2 regions of the Streptomyces sp. NPDC017520 genome follow, and region 2 is predicted to be linked to the other one. Evidence: riboswitches for the same ligand, from Rfam matches in the RefSeq annotation. Region 2 holds a riboswitch; the other holds the start of a gene.
What was found. A riboswitch is a leader RNA that binds a small molecule or an ion and turns the genes downstream of it on or off. The one in region 2 is predicted to bind cobalamin.
Positions count from the first base shown of each region.

Region 1 (11,861 bases), on a different contig from region 2:
CCGAGAGCAGCCGGTCGGCGCGCTTGGCCATGTTCTGGGCGGCGACCGTCTTGGTGGCCTTGGCGCGCATCTTGTCGGCCTGCGCGTTGAGGGTCGCGGCCTTCTTCTCGGCGTTCTGGCGCTCGCGCTTGCGGCGCTTCTCGTCGGCCTCGCGCTGCTGCTGGTAGAGCTTCCAGCCCATGTTGTAGACGTCGATCTGGGAGCGGTTGGCGTCGAGGTAGAACACCTTGTTGACGACCGTCTCGACCAGGTCGACATCGTGGGAGATCACCACGAAGCCGCCGCGGTAGGACTTGAGGTAGTCACGCAGCCAGACGATGGAGTCGGCGTCGAGGTGGTTGGTCGGCTCGTCCAGGAGCAGGGTGTCGGCGTCCGAGAAGAGGATCCGGGCCAGCTCGACGCGGCGGCGCTGACCGCCGGAGAGCGTGTGCAGCGGCTGGCCGAGGACCCGGTCGGGCAGGCTGAGCGCGGCGGCGATGGTGGCGGCCTCGGCCTCGGCGGCGTACCCGCCCTTGGTGAGGAACTCCGTCTCCAGGCGCTCGTACTTCTTCATCGCCTTCTCGCGGGTGGCGCCCTGTCCGTTCGCCATCCGGTCCTCGTTCTCGCGCATCTTGCGCAGGATCGTGTCGAGGCCGCGGGCGGAGAGGATGCGGTCGCGGGCGAGGATGTCGAGGTCGCCGGTGCGCGGATCCTGCGGGAGGTAGCCCACCTCGCCGGACCTGGTGATGGTGCCCCCGGCGGGGGTGCCCTCGCCCGCGAGGCACTTGGTGAGGGTGGTCTTGCCCGCTCCGTTGCGGCCGACGAGGCCGATGCGGTCGCCCTTGGCGATACGGAAGGAAGCGGACTCGATGAGGATGCGGGCGCCGGCGCGCAGCTCGATGCCGGAAGCGGTGATCACGGGAGAACTCCAGGGCAGTAGGGACGGCGGAGGGACGAGGGCGGAGGTCTCTCGACGCCGCTAATGCACAAGGAGGAAAGCCATACGGCTCATTCTACTGGCGGTGCGCAACTTCTTTGTCCGCGCGCCCGTCGGGACGAACGGGCCGATACCCGGCCCGGGGCGGCACCCGCCTGGACGCGGCGACGGTCGGCGAGGACCGGGCCCAGGAGGGCGTTGTCAGTGCCCGGTGGAAGACTGAGACGCAGATCACATCCATGTGGTCGGGACAGCAGATGCGACACCGGGAGAGGTGAGTGCGATGACAGGCGGGGCGAGCGGCGTTCCCACGGTCTGCCCGACGATCCTGTACGACGACGCGAAGGCCGCGATCAGGACGCTGACGCAGGGCCTCGGCTTCACCGAGGAGGCGGTCCACGAGGGGGAGAACGGCAGTGTGCTGCATGCCGAGCTGTCCTGCGGCAACGGCAGGGTGATGCTCGGTTCCAAGGGGCGCGGGGGACTGTTCGCGCAGGCGATGACGGGCGCGGGCCCGGCGGGGGTGTACGTGGTGGTGGACGAGGTGGACGAGCACTGTGCCCGCGCCAGGGAGTTCGGCGTGGAGATCCTCATGGAGCCGACCGACCAGGACTACGGCTCCCGGGACTACATGGCGCGGGACGCCGAGGGCAACGTGTGGAGCTTCGGGACGTACGCACCGGGGTCCGGCTGAGCGGGCGGGCGGGCGGGGCGACTCCCCGGCACGGCGGCGGTCGGGTCTCGCCGGGTGGCCCCGGGGCCACCCGGGCCCCGGGTCAGGCTCCTCCGGTGTGCACCTGGAAGGCGGCCCGGCGGACCGCCTTGGCCAGGGCCGGGTCGGGGTGGGCGGCGGCCAGGGCGACCAGGACCTGGACGGTGCGCGGATGGCCGACGGCCCTGACCTCGTCGAGCAGGGCCGGGACGGTGCCCTGGACGGCGGAGTCGAGGTGGCGCACCAGCAGCCCGGTCTCGCCGTGGTCGGCGACGGCCGCCGCGGTGTCGACCCAGAGCCAGGTGGCCTCCTCGCGGCTGAGGACGTCCGGGGCGTCGTCCGGGTCGTTGCCCTCGTACTCGGCGAGCCAGAGCAGCGCGTAGGGCCGCAGCGAGGGTTCGGCGAGCACGGCCCGGACCTCGGGTTCGGCGGGGGCGCCGACGACCCTCAGCGCCTCGAAGGCCAGTCCGCGCAGCAGCGCGTCCTCGCCCCGGGCGACGGCCAGCAGTTCGGCGACGGCGCTGCCGACGGTGCGGGCGGCGAGCCAGGCGCGGTATTCGGCGCGGGCCGGGCCGGGGGTGAGCCGGGCGCAGCCGAGGAGCATGTGGGCGGCGGACTGCTCGATGTTTCCGGCCGGGCTCTGGGCGGCGACGCAGATCTGTTCCAGCTTGACCCAGACCGCCCAGTTGCCGAGCGGGGTGAGGGTGGCGTGCCCTTTGCCGAGCGTCAGCGCCCCGACGGCGGCGAGGCCCTCCAGGGCCCAGTCGAGCAGCAGGGCGTTGAGGTCGGCGCTCCGGGCGGGTCCGGCGCCGTTCTCGGCCGCCGCTGCCCGGGCGGGGGGCTCCGCCGGGGCGGCGGGCGCGGTTCTGCCGGGTCCCAGGGGCACTTCGCAGCGCTCCTCCTGGAGTTCGGCGACGCGCTGCCCGAGGAGGTCCAGCAGGGCGGGGACGGTGACGGGCCCCGCGGAGAGCTGGAGGAGGGAGAGCACCTGGGGCACGGCCTCGACGGCTTCGGCGACCGCCCCCGCCTCGATGTCCGCGGGTGCGGCGTGGACGAGCGACCAGGCGTCGAAGAGCGCCACCCAGCCGCGCAGGACGGCGGAGTCGTCCCGGTCCCAGGCGCGCAGCCGCCAGCCGGGGCGGGCGGTGTCGCCGTGCAGTTCGATCAGTCCGGCCAGCCGGGCCCGGTCCCAGCCGGCGCGGACCTGTGCCGGGGAGAGTTCCAGAGCGGTGGCCGCCCGTTCGAGGGCGTGGGCCGCGAGCGGGGCGGCGGTGCCCGGCCCCGGCGTGCCCGCCGCCCAGTGGGCGATGCGTACGGCGTCGGCGAGCACCGTCCTGGCCTGGCGCGCCAGTTCCGTACGGGGCGGGGTGCCCTCGGGGGGCCGGGGAGCCGGCCTGGTACGCCGGGTCGTCACGGCCTTGCGGGCGGTGGCGAGGGGTCGCGGGCGGACAAGTCGCAGCCTGGAGTCGCGCGGAGTACGGGACGTCACGGGAGCAGTCTTGCCCCTGACGGCCCGAAAGCCCAAACGGAAGGCGTTTCACCGGTACGGGAAAGGTTCCCCCGGTGCGGCGGCAAGCGGGAGAGTTCACCCCATCGGCTCACATCAGGGGCGTGAGGAAGCGTCGCAGGGTCTCTTCGTAGCGGGCCGGGCCGGCGTTCCACATCGACGCATGCGGAGCCTGCGGTACGGCGTGGAGGCTGACCACGTCCGGGCGGCGGGCGGCGAGCTCGCGGGAGGCGGCCCAGGGGGCGATGGTGTCGTCCGGGCCGTGCAGGATCAGGGTCGGGGTGCGCAGGGAGGCGGGCGCCGAGGTCTCCAGCAGCGGGGCGGCGTTCATCCCGGTCCTGCCCTGGGCGGCGCGGACGGCGAGCGGCAGAACGGCGGCCGGGACCCCGCGGGCCGCGGCCAGGGCGCGCAGGGTGACCTGCCAGTCCAGCACCGGGGAGTCGAGGACGAGGCCGCTGATCCGGTCGCGGAGCGGGGACTCGACCGCGGCGTACAGGGCCATGGTGGCGCCGGTGGACCAGCCGTGGACGATCACGTTGCGGGCCCCGTGGCGCAGGGCCCAGCGGAGGGCGGCGTCGAGGTCGCGCCACTCGGATGCGCCGAAGTGGCCGAGGCCGTCCGCGGGGCGGGGGGCTCCGGGATCGCCCCGGTGGGCGAGGTCGAGCACGGGGAAGCCCTGTCCGCGCAGGAACGGCATCAGGTTCATGGGGTGGGCCCGGGTGGTGCCGAGGCCGTGCACGGTGATGACCCAGGTGTCGCGGGCGCCGGGGACGTACCAGGCGGGCAGGGTGCCCAGCTCGCCGGGGATCTCGACCTCCTGGTGGTCCAGGCCGAGGTCGCCGCTCGGGTCACCGTCGTACAGCGCGGGGGTGAGCCGCACCTTCACGCCCGGTTCGAGGAGTCCCCGGCCGACGCTCTCCAGCCTGCGGACGACGGTGTCGGCGGCCTGGGAGGCCCCTTCGACGACGGGCCCGACGACCGCGTGGACGCCGGGTCCGGACAGGCCGTAGGTGCCGGGCCTGAGCGCCGAGAAGGACCGGGTCAGGGTGACCTGTCCGGCCGCCGTGGCGTGCACGGCGAGTCTGCGGTCGGCGGGGAGGGGACGTCCCGGCGCCGCTTTGAGGGCGACGCCGCTGGCGTACCGGCCGGCGGCGACCGCTGTCGCACCGACGCCGAGGATCGTGGTGACGGCCGTTGCCGTCGCGGTTACCGGGCGCACCGCTTCAGTGTCGGGGGGCGGGAGGCGGGCTGCCAGTGGGCGGGGCCGTCCGGGGCGGACGGGCGGGGTCCGGTCCGGAGCCGTGGCCCGGGCCCCGGTGGTTTGCGCGCGTGCCCGGGGGCAGGCGGGGTCAGCCGGGCTGGCCGTATCCCTTGAGCGCTTCCGTCACCTCGTCCAGCTGGGCCGCGTCGAGCAGGGCCGGGGTGCGGCCGGGCACGGAGCTCGCGGTGAGCCAGAGGCGGCAGAGCCACTCCAGCTGGGCGGTGCGCTCGTAGGCCTGGTCGAGCGTGTCGCCGTAGGTGACGGTGCCGTGGTTGGCCAGCAGACAGCCGGTACGGCCCTCCAGGGCCCCGAGCATGGCCTCGGCCAGTTCCGGGGTGCCGTAGCGGGCGTAGGCGGCGGTGCGGACGGGGCCGCCGAGGATGGCGGCGGCGTAGTGGACGAGCGGCACCTCGGTGACGAGGGTGGAGACGGCGGTGGCGTGCACGGCGTGGGTGTGGACCACGGCGGCGGCGTCGGTGGAGCGGTAGACGGCCAGGTGGAGGGGGAGTTCGCTGGTCGGCCCGAGGTCGCCGAGGACCTGGCGGCCTTCCAGGTCGACGCCGACCGCGTCCCGGGGGCCGAGCCGGTCGTAGGGGACCCCGCTGGGCGTGACCAGGATCAGGTCGCCGACGCGGGCCGACACGTTGCCCGAGGTGCCGACGACCAGGCCGTCCGCCGCGCTGCGGCGGGCGGTCGCGACGACGTCCAGCCAGGTCCGGCCGACGGATTCCGGGTGCTGCTCGCTCATGGGGCGAGCGTAGGGGGCAAGAGGCGCAACCGGAACGTCACATGACAGGTGACGGAGGTCTCTTCCGGGTGCCGAACAGCCGTTCAAAATGTTCGCCAACTAGTGGCAAAGGGCGGCCCACGCCCCACCTCACAGGCCTCGCCCGGCCCCTCCCGGACACAAGCGGAGGCAACACACTCCGCTTGGGGTCACCACAGCGCCCTGTCCAGTTCATCTTCCGTTCATCCAGGTTGCCTACGGTCCACGTGCCACTGACGTCGAACGATTGCCTGGGTAAATGGAACACATCACGCTGCTGCTTGCGATTGTGGTCGTGACAGCTCTCGTGTTCGATTTCACGAACGGTTTCCACGACACCGCCAACGCGATGGCGACGACCATCTCGACCGGCGCCCTGAAGCCCAAGACAGCGGTGGCGATGTCCGCCGTTCTCAACCTGATCGGCGCGTTCCTGTCGGTGGAGGTCGCCAAGACGATCTCCGGCGGGATTGTCAACGAGGACGGCCTCAGAACCGAGGTCATCTTCGCGGCGCTCGTCGGCGCCATCCTGTGGAATCTGCTGACCTGGCTGGTCGGCCTGCCCTCCAGCTCCTCCCACGCCCTGTTCGGCGGTCTGATCGGCGCCGCGGTCATGTCGGCCGGCTGGTCCTCGATCAACGGCGGCACCGTCGTCACCAAGGTGCTGCTCCCGGCGATCGCCGCCCCGCTCGTCGCCGGCCTCGCCGCGATGCTGGCCACGCGACTGACGTACCGGATCAACCGGAACGTCACCGACGAGGGCCAGCTGAAGTCGACGGCCAAGGGCTACCGGGCCGGACAGATCGCCTCCGCCGGTCTCGTCTCGCTCGCCCACGGCACCAACGACGCCCAGAAGACGATGGGCATCATCACGCTGGCCCTGGTCACCGGAGGCGTCCTCGCCCCCGGCTCCAACCCGCCGCTGTGGGTCATCGTCTCCGCCGGTGTGGCCATCGCGCTCGGCACCTACCTCGGCGGCTGGCGCATCATCCGCACGATGGGCAAGGGGCTGACCGACCTCCAGCCGCCGCAGGGATTCGCCGCCCAGACCAGTGCGGCGACGGTCATCCTGGCCTCTTCGCACCTCGGTTTCTCCCTCTCCACCACCCAGTCCTGCTCCGGCGCCGTGATGGGCGCGGGTCTCGGCCGCAAGGGGGGCGTGGTCCGCTGGTCCACCGCCACCCGGATGTTCGTGGCCTGGGGTCTGACGCTGCCCGCCGCGGGTCTGGTCGGCGCGGGCGCCGAGTTCCTGACCAAGCAGGGCCCCTGGGGCATCGCCGTCACGGCGGTCATCCTGGTGGGCGGTTCGTTCGCCATCTGGCTGGCCTCGCGCCGCCAGCCGGTCGACCACACCAACGTCAACGACATGGACGGGGAGGGCGAGCCCCAGGGCGTCGTCACCACCGCCATCGCCGCGGTCCAGCCGCCGCCCGTCGGCGGCCCGGCCGCCGACCTCGCAACCACCATCCCGGCCCCGGCCCCGTCGCCCGACGACCCGGCCCGGCCGCCGGCCAAGGTGTAAGGACAGATCCGCATGAAAATCGACTGGGCAGCTCTCGCCTCCGTGTTCGGTGTCAGCCTCGTGGTCACCGTCGCGCTGGTCGGCCTCTTCACCCTGGGCATCGTCGCCCTCTCCAAGCAGTCCGCCACGGCCGGAAGCAGCGCTTCCGGAGGGTCGGTCGCGCTGGCGCGCACCGGCGCGTACGCCTGCTTCGCGGCGTGCGTGGCGGCGGTCGCGTACGGGATCTACCTGATCGTCGCCTGACCCCGTACCCCGCACTTCCCCGGGCCGGACACACGCGCGTGTGTCCGGCCCGATGTGTGTCTGCGCACAGTGGAGCCTCGCAGGTCAACAGCGAGTTGACGGTTCTTCGCGGGGCGTGGTGGACTGCCGGAGCCATTTACGGCGACAGCAGAGGAAGCCGGTGCGAATCCGGCGCGGTCCCGCCACTGTCACCGGGGAGCACTCCCCCACACCGGACGTCACGGCCCACGACACACGGGCTGGAAGGCCGGGGGAACTGCGGATCCGGAAGCCAGGAGACTCTCGTCGCCGGTCACGTCGAACCAGGGCGCGGACCCTGAGTGAGGACATACGCCATGCCCGGCCGCCGTGTGCCGCTTCACATGCCCCCTCATTCCCCCTCCGGAACGCCTCTCCCCGCGACCGGCTGAGCCATGCGTGCCGACCGCGTTTTCGCGTACGGCGCCACGGCCGGGCTGATCGCCGACGCCCTGCTCGGCGACCCCCGCCACGGCCACCCCGTCGCCGGATTCGGCCGCGCCGCCGCGCGGGTGGAGTCCCTGCTGTGGCGTGACGACCGGGGCCGGGGCGCGCTGCACACCCTCGTCTGCGCCGGAGGCGCGGTGGGGGCCGCCGCGCTGACCGCGCGCGCCGTCCGGGGACGCCCCGCGCTCGCCGTCGCGCTGACCGCCGCCACCGCCTGGTCCGTCGTCGGCGGGACGTCACTGGGGCGGGAGGCCCGCGCCATCGGCGGCGCCCTGGCCGCCGGGGACCTGGAGGTGGCACGGGAGCGACTGCCGCACCTGTGCGGGCGCGATCCGTACTTCCTGGACGGCCCGGGCATCGCCCGCGCGGTCGTCGAGTCGGTCGCCGAGAACACCTCGGACGCCGTCGTCGGCGCGCTGGTGTGGGGGGCGATCGGCGGGGTGCCGGGGCTCGTCGGCTTCCGGGCGGTGAACACGCTCGACGCGATGGTCGGCCACAAGTCGCCCCGCTACCGCCGTTACGGCTGGGCCTCGGCCCGCCTGGACGACCTCGCGGGGTGGCCCGGCGCCCGGCTGACGGCCGCGCTGGCCGTGGCGGGCGGCGGGCGGCCCCGGGAGGCCGTACGCGCCTGGAGGGCGGACGCAGGGCGTCACCCGAGCCCGAACGCGGGGCCGGTGGAGGCCGCGTTCGCGGGGGCGCTCGGCGTACGGCTGGGCGGGACCCTGGCGTACGCGGGGCGCGTCGAGCACCGGCCGGTGCTGAACGGGGAGTCCGGACGGGACGTGCGGGGCGCGGACATCGAACGGGCGGTACGCCTGTCGCGCCGGGTGAGCGCGCTGGCCCTCGGCGTGTGCGTGGCGGGGCGGATGGTCGCGGGCCGCGTGGTCGCGGGACGGTCGTCGGCAGGACGGCAGCGGGGGCGGGGGCGGTCATGAACGGTCCGGCACGGAACGCGGTACGGGAACGGGAGCGGGTATGAGCGGCGGGCTGCTGGTCGCGGGGACCACATCGGACGCGGGCAAGAGCGTCGTCACGGCGGGCATCTGCCGGTGGCTGGTGCGCCGGGGCGTGAAGGTCGCGCCCTTCAAGGCCCAGAACATGTCCCTGAACTCCTTCGTGACCCGGGAGGGCGCGGAGATCGGCCGGGCCCAGGCGATGCAGGCACAGGCCGCCCGGGTGGAGCCGACGGCCCTGATGAACCCGGTGCTGCTGAAACCCGGCAGTGACCGGTCCAGCCAGGTCGTGCTGATGGGCAAGCCGGTGGGAGAGATGAGCGCCCGGGGGTACCACGGGGGGCGGCAGGAAGCGTTGCTCGGGACGGTGACGGACTGTCTGGAGGAGCTGCGGTCGTCCTATGACGCCGTGATCTGTGAAGGCGCCGGGTCCCCGGCCGAGATCAATCTGCGGCGCACGGACATCGTGAACATGGGGATCGCGCGGGCAGCTGGGTTCCCGGTTCTGGTGGTCGGGGACATCGACCGGGGCGGGGTCTTCGCGTCGTTCTTCGGGACGACGGCGCTGTTGAGCGCGGAGGACCAGGCGCTCGTCGCGGGCTATCTGGTGAACAAGTTCCGGGGCGACGTCTCGCTGCTGGAGCCGGGCCTGGACATGCTGTACGGGCTGACCGGGCGGCGGACGTACGGGGTGCTGCCGTACGCGCACGGGCTCGGCATCGACGAGGAGGACGGTCTGCGGGTGTCCCTGCGGGGTGCGGTGCGGGAGTCGGTCGTGGCTCCCCCGCACGGCGAGGACGTGTTGCGGGTGGCGGTCTGCGCCGTGCCGCTGATGTCGAACTTCACGGACGTGGACGCGCTGGCCGCCGAACCGGGCGTCGTCGTGCGGTTCGTGGACCGGGCGGAGGAGCTGGCCGACGCGGACCTGGTGATCGTGCCCGGGACGCGCGGCACGGTGAAGGCGCTGGCCTGGCTGCGCGAGCGGGGCCTCGCGGACGCGCTGGTGCGGAGGGCCGCGGAGGGCCGGCCGGTACTGGGGATCTGCGGCGGGTTCCAGGTGCTCGGCGAGCGGATCGAGGACGAGGTGGAGTCGCGGGCCGGCGTCGTGGACGGGCTCGGGCTGCTGCCGGTGCGCATCCGCTTCGACCGGGACAAGACGCTGGCGCGGCCGGTCGGTTCGGCGCTGGGCGAGCCGGTGGAGGGATACGAGATCCACCACGGGGTGGCCGATGTGCGGGGCGGGGAGCCGTTCCTCGACGGGTGCCGGGTGGGGGCGGTGTGGGGGACGCACTGGCATGGGTCGCTGGAGAGCGACGCGTTCCGGCGGCGGTTCCTGGTGGCGGTGGCCCGGGCCGCCGGGCGGCGGTTCGTGCCGGCGCCGGACACGAGTTTCGGGGTGCTGCGGGAGGAGCAGCTGGACCGGCTCGGGGATCTGGTGGAGGAGCACGCGGACACGGACGCGTTGTGGCGGTTGATCGAGGGGGGTGCGCCTGCGGGGTTGCCGTTCGTGCCGCCGGGGGCGCCGGCCCTGCCGGGGGCTGACGCGGGTGCGGGTGCTCCGGAGAGCCGGGGCGCCGCCCCGGACCCCGCTCCTCAATCGCCGGAGGGGCTTGATTTGGCCGGGTCCGCCGGGTCAAGGGGCCAGGGGCGTGACGTTGCCCGGTCCGCAGGGTCAAAGGACCAAGGGCTTGATTTTGCCCGGTCCGCCGGGTCAAGGGGCCAAGGGCTTGATGTCGCCCGGTCCGCTGACGCAATGCCCCACGGGCTCGGGGAAGCAGCTGTTGTTCACGTCGACCAGGAGGCCAAGTGAGTACGCCGTATCCCTTCACCGCGATCGTCGGGCAGGACGACCTGCGGCTCGGGCTGTTGCTGAACGCGGTCAGTCCGGCTGTCGGCGGGGTGCTCGTACGGGGCGAGAAGGGGACCGCCAAGTCCACCGCCGTGCGCGCGCTCGCCGCCCTCGTGCCGGAGGTCTCCGTCGTGCCGGGGTGCCGGTTCTCCTGTGATCCCGTCTCCCCCGATCCGGCGTGTCCCGACGGGCCGCACGCGGAGGCCGCCGGTGTGTCGCGGGCCGCGCGGACCGTGGAGCTGCCCGTCGGCGCGTCCGAGGACCGGCTCGTGGGGGCGCTGGACATCGAGCGGGCGCTGTCGGAGGGCGTCAAGGCGTTCGAGCCGGGGCTGCTGGCCGACGCGCACCGCGGGATCCTGTACGTCGACGAGGTCAACCTCCTCCACGACCACCTGGTGGACCTGCTGCTGGACGCGGCGGCCATGGGCGCCTCGTACGTCGAGCGCGAGGGCGTCTCCGTACGGCACGCGGCACGGTTCCTGCTGGTCGGGACGATGAACCCGGAAGAGGGCGAGCTGCGGCCGCAGTTGCTGGACCGGTTCGGGCTGACCGTCGAGGTGGCCGCGTCCCGGGACACCGACGAACGGGTCGAGGTCGTGCGGCGGAGGCTCGCGTACGACGACGACCCCGAGGGGTTCGCCGCGCGCTGGGCCGGGGAGGAGAGCGCCCTGCGGGAGCGCATCGCCGCCGCGCGCGCCCTGCTGCCCCGGGTCGTGCTCGGTGACGGCGTGTTGCGGCAGATCGCCGCGACCTGCGCCGCGTTCGAGGTCGACGGGATGCGGGCCGACATCGTGATGGCCCGTACCGCGACCGCGCTGGCCGCCTGGGCGGGCCGCGAGGAGGTCTCCGCCGACGATGTGCGGCAGGCCGCTCTCCTCGCCCTCCCCCACCGGCGTCGCCGCAACCCGTTCGACGCGCCGGGTCTGGACGAGGACAAGCTCGACCAGACCCTGGACGAAGCCGCGGGGGACGAGGGACAAGGGAACGGGGGGCCAGGCGACGACGACGATCCCGACCCCGGCCCCGATGGCGGTGGCGGTGGGGGCGGTGGCGTACCGCCGCAGGCCGATGGCGACCGCCCCCCGCCAGGGACTTCAGCAGGCGACGACACGCCGTCCGGGGCTCCCGAGGGCAGCCCCGACGCGCCCGGCCGGACCACCGGGGCCGAGCAGCAGCCGGTGGCGTCCGCCGAGCCGTTCCGGACGAAGATGCTCAGCGTGCCGGGGCTCGGGGAGGGCGCCGCGGGGCGGCGCTCCCGGGCCCGTACCGAGCACGGGCGTACGACCGGCGCCCGCCGCCCGCAGGGGTCGCTGACCAAGCTGCACCTGGTCGCGACCGTGCGGGCCGCCGCCCCGCACCAGCGGGCGCGCGGGCGCTCGGGGCGGGGGCTCGTGGTGCGCCGGGACGATCTGCGGCAGGCGACCCGGGAGGGGCGTGAGGGCAATCTCGTGCTGTTCGTCGTGGACGCGTCGGGTTCGATGGCGGCGCGGCAGCGGATGAGCGCGGTCAAGGGGGCCGTGCTGTCGCTGCTGCTGGACGCCTACCAGCGGCGGGACAAGGTCGGCCTGGTCATCTTCCGGGGCAAGGAGGCGGAGGTGGCACTGCCGCCGACCTCGTCCGTGGACGCGGCCGCCTCCCGCCTGGAGTCGCTACCGACCGGGGGCCGC
Region 1 is NZ_JBIRKB010000002.1:48,675-60,535, forward strand. It holds gene ACH4KB_RS04310 (ABC-F family ATP-binding cassette domain-containing protein) at 1-898, opposite strand, end outside; gene ACH4KB_RS04315 (VOC family protein) at 1,200-1,610, shown strand; gene ACH4KB_RS04320 (hypothetical protein) at 1,693-3,042, opposite strand; gene ACH4KB_RS04325 (alpha/beta hydrolase) at 3,227-4,354, opposite strand; gene ACH4KB_RS04330 (class II aldolase/adducin family protein) at 4,485-5,144, opposite strand; gene ACH4KB_RS04335 (anion permease) at 5,422-6,684, shown strand; gene ACH4KB_RS04340 (hypothetical protein) at 6,697-6,927, shown strand; cobalamin riboswitch at 7,077-7,209, shown strand; gene ACH4KB_RS04345 (cobalamin biosynthesis protein) at 7,341-8,327, shown strand; gene ACH4KB_RS04350 (cobyric acid synthase) at 8,368-10,155, shown strand; gene ACH4KB_RS04355 (putative cobaltochelatase) at 10,152-11,861, shown strand, end outside.
Region 1: linked by a shared signal. The riboswitch ahead of ACH4KB_RS04345 (cobalamin biosynthesis protein) and the one ahead of ACH4KB_RS01510 (ribonucleoside-diphosphate reductase subunit alpha) in region 2 are both predicted to bind cobalamin.

Region 2 (11,861 bases):
GGAAGACCATGACCAGGGCGATGCCGAGGCCGATCAGGTCGAAGTGCAGCCGGCTCTTCTTGCGGTCGGGCCGCAGCGCCTGTGTCGTCTGGGTCGAGCTGCTCATTCGACCTCTCCCGTCTTCATGAGCTGGCGCAGGTAGTACACGGCCACGCCGGACAGCAGCAGCACCGTGATCAGGGCGATCGCGGTGCCCTGGCTGAAGGAGGTGGACTCGAACGCCTTGGAGTAGGAGTAGAGGCCGAGGGTCTCGTACTCCGGCTCGGGCTTGTTGCCGCGCAGCAGCCAGATCTGGCCGAAGACGTTGAAGTCCCAGATCACCGAGAGAGTGGCGACCATGGTGAAGACCGGCTTGATGACCGGCCAGGTGACGAACTTGTAGATGCCGTACGCGCTGGCGCCGTCGAGGGCGGCGGCCTCCTCCAGTTCCTGGGGGACCTGGGTGAGAGCGGCGTACAGGGTGACGACGACGAACGGGATGGCGCCCCAGACGACCAGCAGGGTGATGATGCCGAAGCCCTGGATCGGGTCGAGGTACCAGTTGTGTCCGAGCCAGTCCTCGCCGACGACCTTGGCGATCAGGGTGTTGATCAGGCCGTAGTCGGAGTCGGCCATGAACCGGAAGATCGAGGCGGCGACCATCAGCGGCATCGACCAGGCGGCGATGAGGCAGGCGGTGAGCACCAGCCGGACCCAGGTGGAGAGCTTGCGCATCAGAAGGGCGACCAGCAGCCCGAGCCCCATGGTCAGCGTCACGCAGATGACCATGAAGACGACGGTGCGGAAGGTGACCCACCAGAACTCGGAGTCGCCGAGGATGTTGGTGAACTGCTCGAAGCCGACCCAGGGGGCCGGCTCTCCGGACCACAGCTCACGACGGCCCATGTCCTGGAAGGACATGATGACCGTCTTGCCGAGCGGGTAGAGGTAGACGGCGGCGATCGCCACGATCGCCGGGAGGATCAGGAGATAGGGGAGGAGTTCCCCCTTCTTCCGCTTCCTCTTCTGCACCCGGGGCGCATCGTCGTCGTGGGAGGACGACTTCCCGGTCGCCTGCGGGTCGGGTGGTACGGGGACCGGCGGCCCGGCGGCCTTGGTATCAGCGGCAGACACGTGGCTGACCTTCCATCGCGGGTCCGGGGCGGGCCCCGGAATTCACGGCGTTCACTTGCGGGAAAGGAACGGGGGCCCGGCGCTGGCGCCGGGCCCCCGCCTGGCGATCGGAAGGTCAGGCTTCCTTGTTGATCAGCGCGTTGATCTTGTCGTCGGCCTTCTTGGTGGCATCGGCGACAGAGGAGCCCTTGACGATCTCGAGAAGCAGGTTCTCGAGGATCTCCTCCTTCTCGATGGAGGCCCAGCCCGGCGCGATCGGCGTGAACCAGGCGTCCGGCACCGCGTTGGCGATGGCGGCGGTCTCCGGCTTCGCCTTCAGCGGCTCAAGCTGCTTCTCGTTGTTGGGGAGGATGTTCTTCGACGCGAGGACCTCCATGGACTTCGCGTTGGTGAAGAGGGAGATCCACTCCTCGCCGAGGTCCTGGATCTTGGACTTGGAGATCGTCGCGAGGTCCGAGCCGCCGATGAAGGACGGGAGGGCCTTGCCCTCGGGGCCGGGCATACCGGCCGTGGCGATCTTGCCCTCGAGCTTCGGGTTGCCGTTCTCGCCCGTGGTGACGCTGCCGGCCTCCCAGGCCTGGCCGTAGATGACCGCGGCCTTCTCGTTGGCCATGACGTTGGCGTGGTCCTGCTCGTCCTTCGTCACGTCGGCCTTGTTGTACTTCTTGACCAGGTCGACGTAGTGCTGGATGCCCTTCTGGGCCTCCGGGCTGGACAGCGACGCCTTCCACTCCTTGCCGCCCTCGTCGTACTTGGCTATCTCGCCACCGTAGGCGGCGACGTAGGACATCGCGGCGTACCAGTAGCGGCCCGGGAAGTAGAGGGAGGAGGCGCGCTTGTCCTTCTTGCCCAGCTCGGCGGAGACCTTGTCCATCGCGGCGAGGAACTCGGCCTCGGTCTGCGGGAGGGCGTCGCTGCCGGTGCCGGCCTTCAGCATGTCCTTGTTGTACACGGCCAGACGGGCGCTGGCGTAGTAAGGAACGCAGTACGTCTTGCCCTCGAAGGAGCACGTGTCCTTCAGACCCTTGATCCAGGTGTCCGAATTCTCGTACTTCTTGGGGTCGATTTCTCCGAGCGCACCATTGAGGATGTACTGCATGGTCTCGGTATTGCCGAGTTCCACGACGTCCGGGAATTTATCGCCACCGAGGGCGGTGTCCAGCTTCTTGACCTTGTCGGCCCACTGCTGGTACTGAACGTCGACCTTGACGCCCGGGTACTTCTTGTTGAACTCGGCGTTGACGTCCTTGACCAGCTCCGGCCAGGTGGACTGGGCCTCGCCCATGAGCCAGACGGTCAGGTTCTCCTTGCGGTCCTTCGGGTCCGCGGACGACTTCTTGTCGTCCGAACCACACGCCGCGACCGAAACCAACATGCCCGCGACACCGATAGCCGCGATGAGCTTGCGCTTCACGTCAAACCCTCCTCAGGGATGCTGCAACCCCACCCACCGCGAAGACATTCGACGAGTTCTGCTGGGGCTGGACCTGGTCTTTAATGGTTTAGACCAGTACCGGGAGCTTGGCCTAGACCTTTAGGGGTGTCAAGGGTGTATAAGAAGTGCACTCGCGTCCGTTATAGGACCGACACCTAAGGGAGGGCGACGACCCGTGACCGGACCGTGCCACCATGTGAGCCGCGACAGACGGAGGAGCCGGTGACGGCAGCAACGCAGCAGTCGGGAAGGCGGGCCATGGGCGCCGACGGGGGCAGTACGGGGAGCGAGACCGGTGCCGGTACGCGCACAGCGCGCGTACCGAAGTACTACCGGCTCAAGCGGCATCTCCTCGACATGACGGACACCCTGCCGCCCGGCACCCCCGTGCCGCCCGAACGCACCCTGGCGGCCGAGTTCGACACCTCGCGCACCACCGTGCGCCAGGCGCTCCAGGAACTGGTCGTCGAAGGCCGGCTGGAACGTATCCAGGGCAAGGGCACCTTCGTGGCCAAGCCGAAGGTCTCCCAGGCCCTCCAGCTCACCTCGTACACCGAGGACATGCGGGCCCAGGGACTGGAGCCGACGTCCCAACTGCTGGACATCGGCTACGTGACGGCGGACGACACGCTCGCCGGTCTGCTGGACATCTCGACGGGCGGCCGGGTGCTGCGCATCGAGCGGCTGCGGCTCGCCAGCGGGGAGCCGATGGCGATCGAGACCACGCATCTTTCGGCCAAACGCTTCCCGGCGCTGCGCCGTTCGCTGGTGAAGTACACCTCGCTCTACACTGCGCTCGCCGAGGTGTACGACGTGCGCCTCGCCGAGGCGGAGGAGACCATCGAGACCTCGCTCGCCACCCCGCGTGAGGCGGGGCTGCTGGGCACCGACGTGGGGCTGCCGATGCTCATGCTGTCCCGCCATTCGGTGGACGGCCAGGGCGAACCGGTGGAATGGGTGCGCTCGGTGTACCGGGGCGACCGGTACAAGTTCGTGGCCCGCCTCAAGCGGCCGACGGACTGAGCACCACCACGCCACGGCGCGGTACGCACACGGCGGTGGCCCGGGGACGAACTCCCCGGGCCACCGGCCGTTTTCGGTCACGCGGGGTGCGTCAGCGCAGTTCGAGGTCGGTCTCGATGACGCTGTACGGGTACGGGAGCACCTGGTCGCTCGCGGCGGTCAGCAGGGCGGCGTCGGCCGGGTCGAGCTCCAGGTCCGCCGCGCCCAGGTTCGTCTCCGGCCGCGCGGGCGGCCGTCCGCGGCCCGCTGCCTGGGCGATGCGGTGGTGACAGTCAACCGCCAGTCAACTCGCGGTCCTTCGCGCGCCGTCCGGTGCCCGTCCCGGCCGCGACGGCAACGGGCTGACCCCGCAGGAGGACGAGTCGCTGTCCCTGCTGGCGAACCGCGCCCCGGTCCGGGTGAACCGAAACGCGTCGGCATCCGTGTCCCCGTGCGATACATCACCGTTGCCGGACCGCAATACGGACAGGGGGTGACGCTGGGCGGACCCGTCCCTTAGATTTCCTGCCCATTGCACCGGTGATCAGCGAGGGGACGGAGTCACCACATGGCGGAAACACCCACACCAACACCATCGGCACCACAGGCGCCGGGGAAACGGGGCCTCTCCCCCAGGTCCATCGTGGTCTGGAGCCTGGTCGCCCTGGTCGGCGCCGCCGGCTGGGCCACCCTCGCGCTCTCGCGGGGTGAGGAGGTCTCCGCCGCCTGGATGCTGGCAGCGGCCCTCGGCTCGTACGCCATCGCGTACCGCTTCTACTCCCGGTTCATCGCCAACCGGGTCCTGAAGGCCGACAAGAACCGCGCGACCCCCGCCGAACGGCTGGACAACGGCGTCGATTTCCACCCCACCGACCGCCGGGTCCTGTTCGGCCACCATTTCGCCGCCATCGCCGGGGCGGGGCCCCTGGTCGGCCCGGTGCTCGCCGCGCAGATGGGCTATCTGCCGGGCACGATCTGGCTCGTCGTGGGCGTCATCTTCGCCGGCGCCGTCCAGGACATGGTGACGCTCTTCTTCTCCACCCGTCGCAACGGCCGTTCGCTCGGCCAGATGGCGCGCGACGAGATCGGCCCGGTCGGCGGGATCGCCGCCCTGGTCGCCGTCTTCATCATCATGATCATCCTGCTCGCGGTCCTCGCGCTGGTCATCGTGAACGCGCTCGCGCACTCGCCGTGGGGCGTCTTCTCCATCGGCATGACGATCCCGATCGCCCTCTTCATGGGCGTCTATCTGCGCACCCTGCGGCCCGGCAAGGTCAGCGAGGTCTCCTTCATCGGCGTCGCGCTGCTGCTCCTCGCGATCGTCTCGGGCGGCTGGGTCGCCGAGTCGTCGTGGGCGGACTTCTTCACGCTGGAGCCGGGCACACTGGTCATCTGGATGATCGTGTACGGGTTCTTCGCCTCCGTGCTCCCCGTCTGGCTGCTGCTGGCCCCGCGTGACTACCTCTCCACCTTCATGAAGGTCGGCACGATCGGGCTGCTGGCCCTGGGCGTGGTCGTCGCCCTGCCGACCCTGAAGATGCCCGCGGTCACCGACTTCGCCTCCAGCGGCTCGGGCCCGGTCTTCGCCGGCTCGATGTTCCCGTTCGTCTTCATCACCATCGCCTGCGGCGCGCTCTCCGGCTTCCACTCCCTGGTCTCCTCCGGCACCACGCCGAAGATGGTCCAGAAGGAGACGCAGATCCGGATGATCGGCTACGGCGCCATGCTGGTCGAGTCGTTCGTGGCGATCATGGCGATGATCGCCGCCTGCATCATCGACCCCGGCCTCTACTTCGCCATCAACGCACCCGCCGGCGTGATCGGCGACAGCGTCCAGTCGGCGTCCCAGGCCGTCGCCAACTTCGGCTTCACCATCACCCCGGACGCCCTGGCCCAGGCCGCCAAGGACGTCGAGGAGGCGAGCCTGCTCTCCCGGACCGGTGGCGCGCCCACGTTCGCGCTCGGCATGGCGGAGATCTTCTCCGCGGTGGTCGGCGGGACCGCGATGAAGGCGTTCTGGTACCACTTCGCCATCATGTTCGAGGCGCTCTTCATCCTCACCACCGTGGACGCCGGCACCCGGGTCGGGCGCTTCATGCTCCAGGACATGCTGGGCAACGTCCACAAGCCGTTCCGCGAGGTCAGCTGGAAGCCGGGCGTCTGGTTCGCCAGCGCCGTCGTGGTCGGCGGCTGGGGCTACTTCCTCTGGGTCGGCGTGCACGACCCGCTGGGCGGCATCAACCAGCTGTTCCCGCTCTTCGGCATCGCCAACCAGTTGCTGGCGGCCGTCGCGCTGGCCGTCTGCACCACTCTGCTCGTCAAGTCCGGTCGCCTGAAGTGGGCGTGGGTCACCGCGGTCCCGCTCGCCTGGGACGTGGCGGTCACCCTCACCGCGAGCTGGCAGAAGATCTCCTCCGACGACGTCAAGATCGGTTTCTTCGCCCAGCGCGACAAGTACCAGGCGGGCATCGACGCGGGCGAGGTGCTGGCCCCCGCGAAGAGCATGGACGACATGCGGACCGTCGTCACCAACTCCACCGTCGACGGGGTGCTGAGCGCGCTCTTCGCGCTCCTCATCATCGTGGTGCTCGTGGACGCCGGGCGGGTCTGCTACAAGGCCATCCGCGATCCGGAGAGCGTCAAGCTCCACGAGACGCCGTACGTCGAGTCCAAGCTCGTCGCCCCGGCCTCGCTCTTCGCGACGAAGGAGGAGAAGGCCGAACTGGTCGCCGCCGGAGTCGGCCCCGAGGGCGGCATCCGCAAGGAGGCGGCGGAGACGGGGAGCCGGACATGACGGTCGCGGACGTACGACGGGTGGCGGGGAGGATCCGCTGGTACGTCCGTGAGCTGACCGGCGAGTCCACGTACGACCGCTATGCGGCGCACGCGAGGACCCACGATCCGGACACGCCGGTGATGAGCCGTCGCGCCTTCGAACGCAGCCGCATGGACGCCCGCGAGGCGGACCCCCGCGAGGGCTTCCGCTGCTGCTGAGCACTGTCCGGCCGGATCTCGGGCCGCCGCACCCCTTCCAGGGGCGCGGCGGCCCCTTTTCGCACCCCCGCACGGGCTCGGGCGCCGCTCGATTTCCCGGTGCGCGGAGCCCTCACCGTACGAAAGGATGTGCCCATGACATCGCACCCCTGGCTGCCCCGGCTCCGCCCCGTACTCACGACCTTGGCGCTCGCGCTGAGCCTGGCGGCGACGGGCTGCGGCACCGAGGTGGCGCCCGGCGCGGGGGCGGCGCGGAGCGGATCGGCGAACCCCGCGCCCGACCGGGCGGAGCTGGAGGCGCGGGCCAGGGCCGTGCAGACCGTCGCGGAGCACGTGTGGGTGACCGAGGTCCCGGGGTACACCCTGGCCCGCCAGTCGGTCGGGGTGATCGGCGACGACGGGTTCGGCAGTGTCTACACCACGCCCGACGGCGGGCAGATCCAGCTGCGGGTGGAGCGCCGGGCGCACGCCGGGGCCGACTGCACGAAGATACCCGCGCCCGACGGCGGCCAGGAGCCGCCGGCGACGTGCGAGCGGGACGGCGAACAGTGGTACCGGTCCACGGAGTCGGGCCACGCGTACGCGCGGGAGCAGGGCGGACTCGTGGTCACCGTGAGCGGGGCGCCCGGAGAGGTGGACCGGGCCACGCTGCGATCGGCGGCGCAGGCCGCCCACCGCGCCGACGACCACGAGCTGGACCAGGTGCTGCCGCCGGCCGACGAGGCCGCGGGACGGCAGCCGGCCGAGGAGGCTCCCGCGCGGCAGCCGGTCGAGCGCGGCGACCTGCCGCCGGAGGGCGACGGCGCGCCCAACAACGACGTGGGAGTGGGTGGCTGACAGGGGAACGAGCGGCTGACGTGGAACTGACGTGGGAGCGAGTGGCTGATGGATCTGACGATCAGGGCGGCGGAGTCCGGCGAGTACGCCGTCCTCGGCGGGATCATCGCCGAGGCGTATCTCGGCGACGGGCTGCTGGACGGCCCGCAGGACCCGTACCTGCTCAAACTGCGAGCGGTCGGACAACGCGCGGCCGAGGCCGAGGTCCTCGTCGTGCTCGACGTGGACGGGGCGGTGCTCGGCGGCGTGACGTACGCCGCACCCGGCGCCCCGTGGCGTGACATCGCCGGTCCGGACGAGGCGGAGTTCCGGATGCTGGCGGTGGCCCGTGAGGCGCGCGGACGGGGCGTGGGAGAGGCCCTCGTGCGGGCGTGCGTGGAGCGCGCCCGGTCCGCGGACGGCGTGCGGGCCCTGGTGCTGTCGACGCGGCCGACCATGCTCGGGGCCCATAGGATCTACCGCCGGCTCGGCTTCGTACGGACCTCCGAACGGGACTGGGAACCGGTGCCGGGACTACGGCTCATGACCTTCCGGCTGGAGCTGGAGGCGCCCTCCTGAGGGGCTCGTTGAATCGTCGCGACACAACATGTGGGGGCCGCTTCACCCGGCGGCCCCCACATGTATGCTCGACCTCGCTGTCGCCGCAGGGGAATCCGGTGCGAATCCGGAACTGTCCCGCAACGGTGTGATCGGTGTGCTTCTGCGCACCCGCAAGTCCGAGGACCTGTCGACAGCGCGTCCGGCTCGACCGAACCGGACGCCAGACGTCCGGGTCTCGCGGATAGGCCGGTGGACGCCGTCAGCTGTGCTGCCCTGCCCCGGGTTTCGCGCTGCCCGGCTTCCCCGCCTGCCGCCGGCCCCTGCCGAGCGAGGGAAAGCCCAGTGACCATCGCGCCCGCCGATCCGGTTTCAGCCACCGAATCCGCTGCCTCCACCACGTCCGGAGCAGGCACGAACGACGGACCCGGGACCGCCCTGCTGCGGACCCTGACCGACCTCACCGTCGATCTTCCCGACACCGACCCCGGACGGGTCGCCGCTGCCGCGCTGCGCGGACGCAACGCCCGCTCCGACGAGGCGGAGCTGCGCTCGCTGGCCACCGAGGCCGCCGCGGGGCTCATCTCCGAGGACCCGGCGTACTCCCGGCTCGCCGCCCGGTTGCTGACGCGCACGATCGCGGACGAGGCCGCGGGCCAGGGCGCGACGTCCTTCTCCGCCTCGGTCGCCGTGGGCCACCGCGAGGGCCTGATCGCCGACCGCGCCGCCGCGTTCGTCGCACTCCACTCCGCCTCCCTCGACCAGCTCGTCGAGCAGGCCCTGGCGGACGGCGCCGACGACCGCTTCGGCTACTTCGGTCTGCGGACGCTGCACAGCCGCTACCTGCTGCGCCACCCGATCACCCGGCAGGTCATCGAGACCCCGCAGCACTTCATGCTGCGCGTGGCCGCGGGCCTCGCCGAGGACGAGTCGGTGCGGGCGCTGGACGAGGTCGCCGCGCTCTACGGGCTGATGAGCCGGCTGGACTACCTCCCCTCCTCCCCCACGCTCTTCAACTCCGGCACCCGCCACCCGCAGATGTCCTCCTGCTACCTGCTGGACTCGCCCAAGGACGAGCTGGACTCGATCTACGACCGCTACCACCAGGTGGCGCGGCTCTCCAAGCACGCGGGCGGCATCGGTCTGTCGTACTCCCGCATCCGCGCCCGGGGTTCGCTGATCCGGGGCACCAACGGGCACTCCAACGGCATCGTGCCGTTCCTGAAGACGCTGGACGCCTCCGTGGCGGCGGTGAACCAGGGCGGCCGGCGCAAGGGCGCGGCGGCGGTCTACCTGGAGACCTGGCACGCGGACATCGAGGAGTTCCTGGAGCTCCGCGACAACACGGGCGAGGACCAGCGGCGTACGCACAACCTGAACCTGGCGCACTGGATCCCCGACGAGTTCATGCGCCGGGTCGACGCGGACACCGAGTGGTCGCTGTTCTCCCCCGCCGACGTGCCCGAGCTGGTCGATCTGTGGGGCGACGCGTTCGACGCGGCCTACCGGGCGGCCGAGGCCAAGGGCCTGGCCCGCAGGACGATTCCCGCGCGTGAGCTGTACGGCCGGATGATGCGGACCCTCGCGCAGACCGGCCAGGGCTGGATGACGTTCAAGGACGCCTCCAACCGGACCGCGAACCAGACCGCCGAGCCGGGCCGGGTCGTCCACTCCTCGAACCTGTGCACCGAGATCCTCGAAGTCACCGACGACGGTGAGACGGCCGTCTGCAACCTGGGTTCGGTCAACCTCGGCGCGTTCGTGGCGGACGGCTCGATCGACTGGGACCGCCTGGACGCCACGGTCCGTACCGCGGTGACCTTTCTGGACCGGGTCGTCGACATCAACTTCTACCCGACCGAGCAGGCCGGGCGCTCCAACTCCCGCTGGCGGCCGGTGGGCCTGGGCGCGATGGGTCTCCAGGACGTCTTCTTCCAGCTGCGGCTGCCGTTCGACTCCCCCGAGGCCCGCGCGCTCTCCACGAAGATCTCCGAGCGCATCATGCTGGCCGCGTACGAGGCGTCCTGCGACCTCGCCGAGCGCTCCGGCCCCCTGCCGGCCTGGTCGGAGACCCGGGCCGCGCGCGGTGTGCTGCACCCCGACCACTACGACACCGAGCTGAACTGGCCGGAGCGCTGGGACGCCCTGCGCGCCCGGATCGCGAAGACCGGCATGCGCAACTCGCTGCTGCTGGCCATCGCGCCGACCGCCACGATCGCCTCGATCGCCGGGGTGTACGAGTGCATCGAGCCGCAGGTCTCCAACCTGTTCAAGCGCGAGACGCTCAGCGGTGAGTTCCTCCAGGTCAACGCCTACCTGGTGGACGAGCTGAAGCAGCTCGGCGTGTGGGACGCCCGCACCCGCGAGGCGCTGCGCGAGGCGAGCGGCTCCGTGCAGGGCTTCGCCTGGATCCCCGACGACGTACGCGCGCTGTACCGCACGGCGTGGGAGATCCCGCAGCGCGGTCTGATCGACATGGCGGCGGCCCGTACGCCGTTCCTCGACCAGAGCCAGTCGCTCAACCTGTTCCTGGAGACGCCGACGATCGGCAAGCTCTCCTCGATGTACGCGTACGCCTGGAAGCAGGGGCTGAAGACGACGTACTACCTGCGCTCGCGCCCGGCGACCCGGATCGCCCGTGCCGCGTCCGGCCAGGCGTCGGCCGCTGCCCCCATCCCCGTACAGCAGGCGTCGGCTCCCGACGCGGACGCCATCGCCTGCTCCCTGGAAAACCCCGAGTCCTGCGAGGCCTGCCAGTAATGAGCACCAACGACGACAAGAACCTGCTCGACCCGGGCTTCGAGCTGACCCTGCGTCCCATGCGCTACCCGGACTTCTACGAGCGCTACCGGGACGCGATCAAGAACACCTGGACCGTGGAGGAGGTCGACCTCCACTCGGACGTCTCCGACCTCGCCAAGCTGTCGCCGGGCGAGCAGCACATGATCGGCCGGCTGGTGGCGTTCTTCGCGACCGGTGACTCGATCGTCTCCAACAACCTCGTGCTGACGCTGTACAAGCACATCAACTCCCCCGAGGCGCGGCTGTACCTGTCGCGGCAGCTCTTCGAGGAGGCCGTGCACGTCCAGTTCTATCTGACGCTGCTGGACACCTATCTGCCCGACCCGGACGACCGGGCGGCGGCGTTCGACGCGGTCGAGGAGATCCCCTCGATCCGCGAGAAGGCGCAGTTCTGCTTCAAGTGGATGGATTCGGTCGAGAAGATCGACCGGCTGGAGACGAAGGCCGACCGCCGCCGTTTCCTGCTGAACCTGATCTGCTTCGCGGCCTGCATCGAGGGACTGTTCTTCTACGGCGCGTTCGCGTACGTGTACTGGTTCCGCTCGCGGGGTCTGCTGCACGGTCTCGCCACGGGCACCAACTGGGTGTTCCGTGACGAGACGATGCACATGAACTTCGCGTTCGAGGTCGTGGACACCGTCCGCAAGGAGGAGCCGGAGCTCTTCGACGACGCGCTGGAGCAGCAGGTCACCGACATGCTGCGGGAAGCGGTCGAGGCGGAGCTGCAGTTCGGCCGCGACCTGTGCGGCGAGGGCCTGCCGGGCATGAACACCGAGTCGATGCGCCAGTACCTGGAGTGCGTCGCCGACCAGCGGCTCGCCCGCCTCGGCTTCCCGACGGTGTACGGCTCGGAGAACCCGTTCTCCTTCATGGAGCTCCAGGGCGTCCAGGAGCTGACGAACTTCTTCGAGCGCCGCCCGTCCGCGTACCAGGTGGCTGTGGAGGGCTCGGTCGGGTTCGACGACGACTTCTAGACCCTCCGGGACCGAGGGGGCTCTCAGACCCTGGCCCAGCTTCTGAGGTAGGGGCGCCGCTCAGCCGTCACGGGCTGTGCGGCGCTCCGCGTTTCCGGGGGCCCGGCGGCCCGCCGCCCCCGTTCCGCCTCCCGCAGCTGGCGGTCGATACGGCGTTCGCGGGCGAC
Region 2 is NZ_JBIRKB010000001.1:327,071-338,931, reverse strand. It holds gene ACH4KB_RS01550 (carbohydrate ABC transporter permease) at 1-106, opposite strand, end outside; gene ACH4KB_RS01545 (carbohydrate ABC transporter permease) at 103-1,113, opposite strand; gene ACH4KB_RS01540 (sugar ABC transporter substrate-binding protein) at 1,229-2,527, opposite strand; gene ACH4KB_RS01535 (GntR family transcriptional regulator) at 2,807-3,571, shown strand; gene ACH4KB_RS01530 (carbon starvation CstA family protein) at 4,119-6,344, shown strand; gene ACH4KB_RS01525 (YbdD/YjiX family protein) at 6,341-6,544, shown strand; gene ACH4KB_RS01520 (hypothetical protein) at 6,680-7,381, shown strand; gene ACH4KB_RS01515 (GNAT family N-acetyltransferase) at 7,430-7,939, shown strand; cobalamin riboswitch at 7,992-8,128, shown strand; gene ACH4KB_RS01510 (ribonucleoside-diphosphate reductase subunit alpha) at 8,264-10,678, shown strand; gene ACH4KB_RS01505 (ribonucleotide-diphosphate reductase subunit beta) at 10,678-11,694, shown strand; gene ACH4KB_RS01500 (hypothetical protein) at 11,718-11,861, opposite strand, start outside.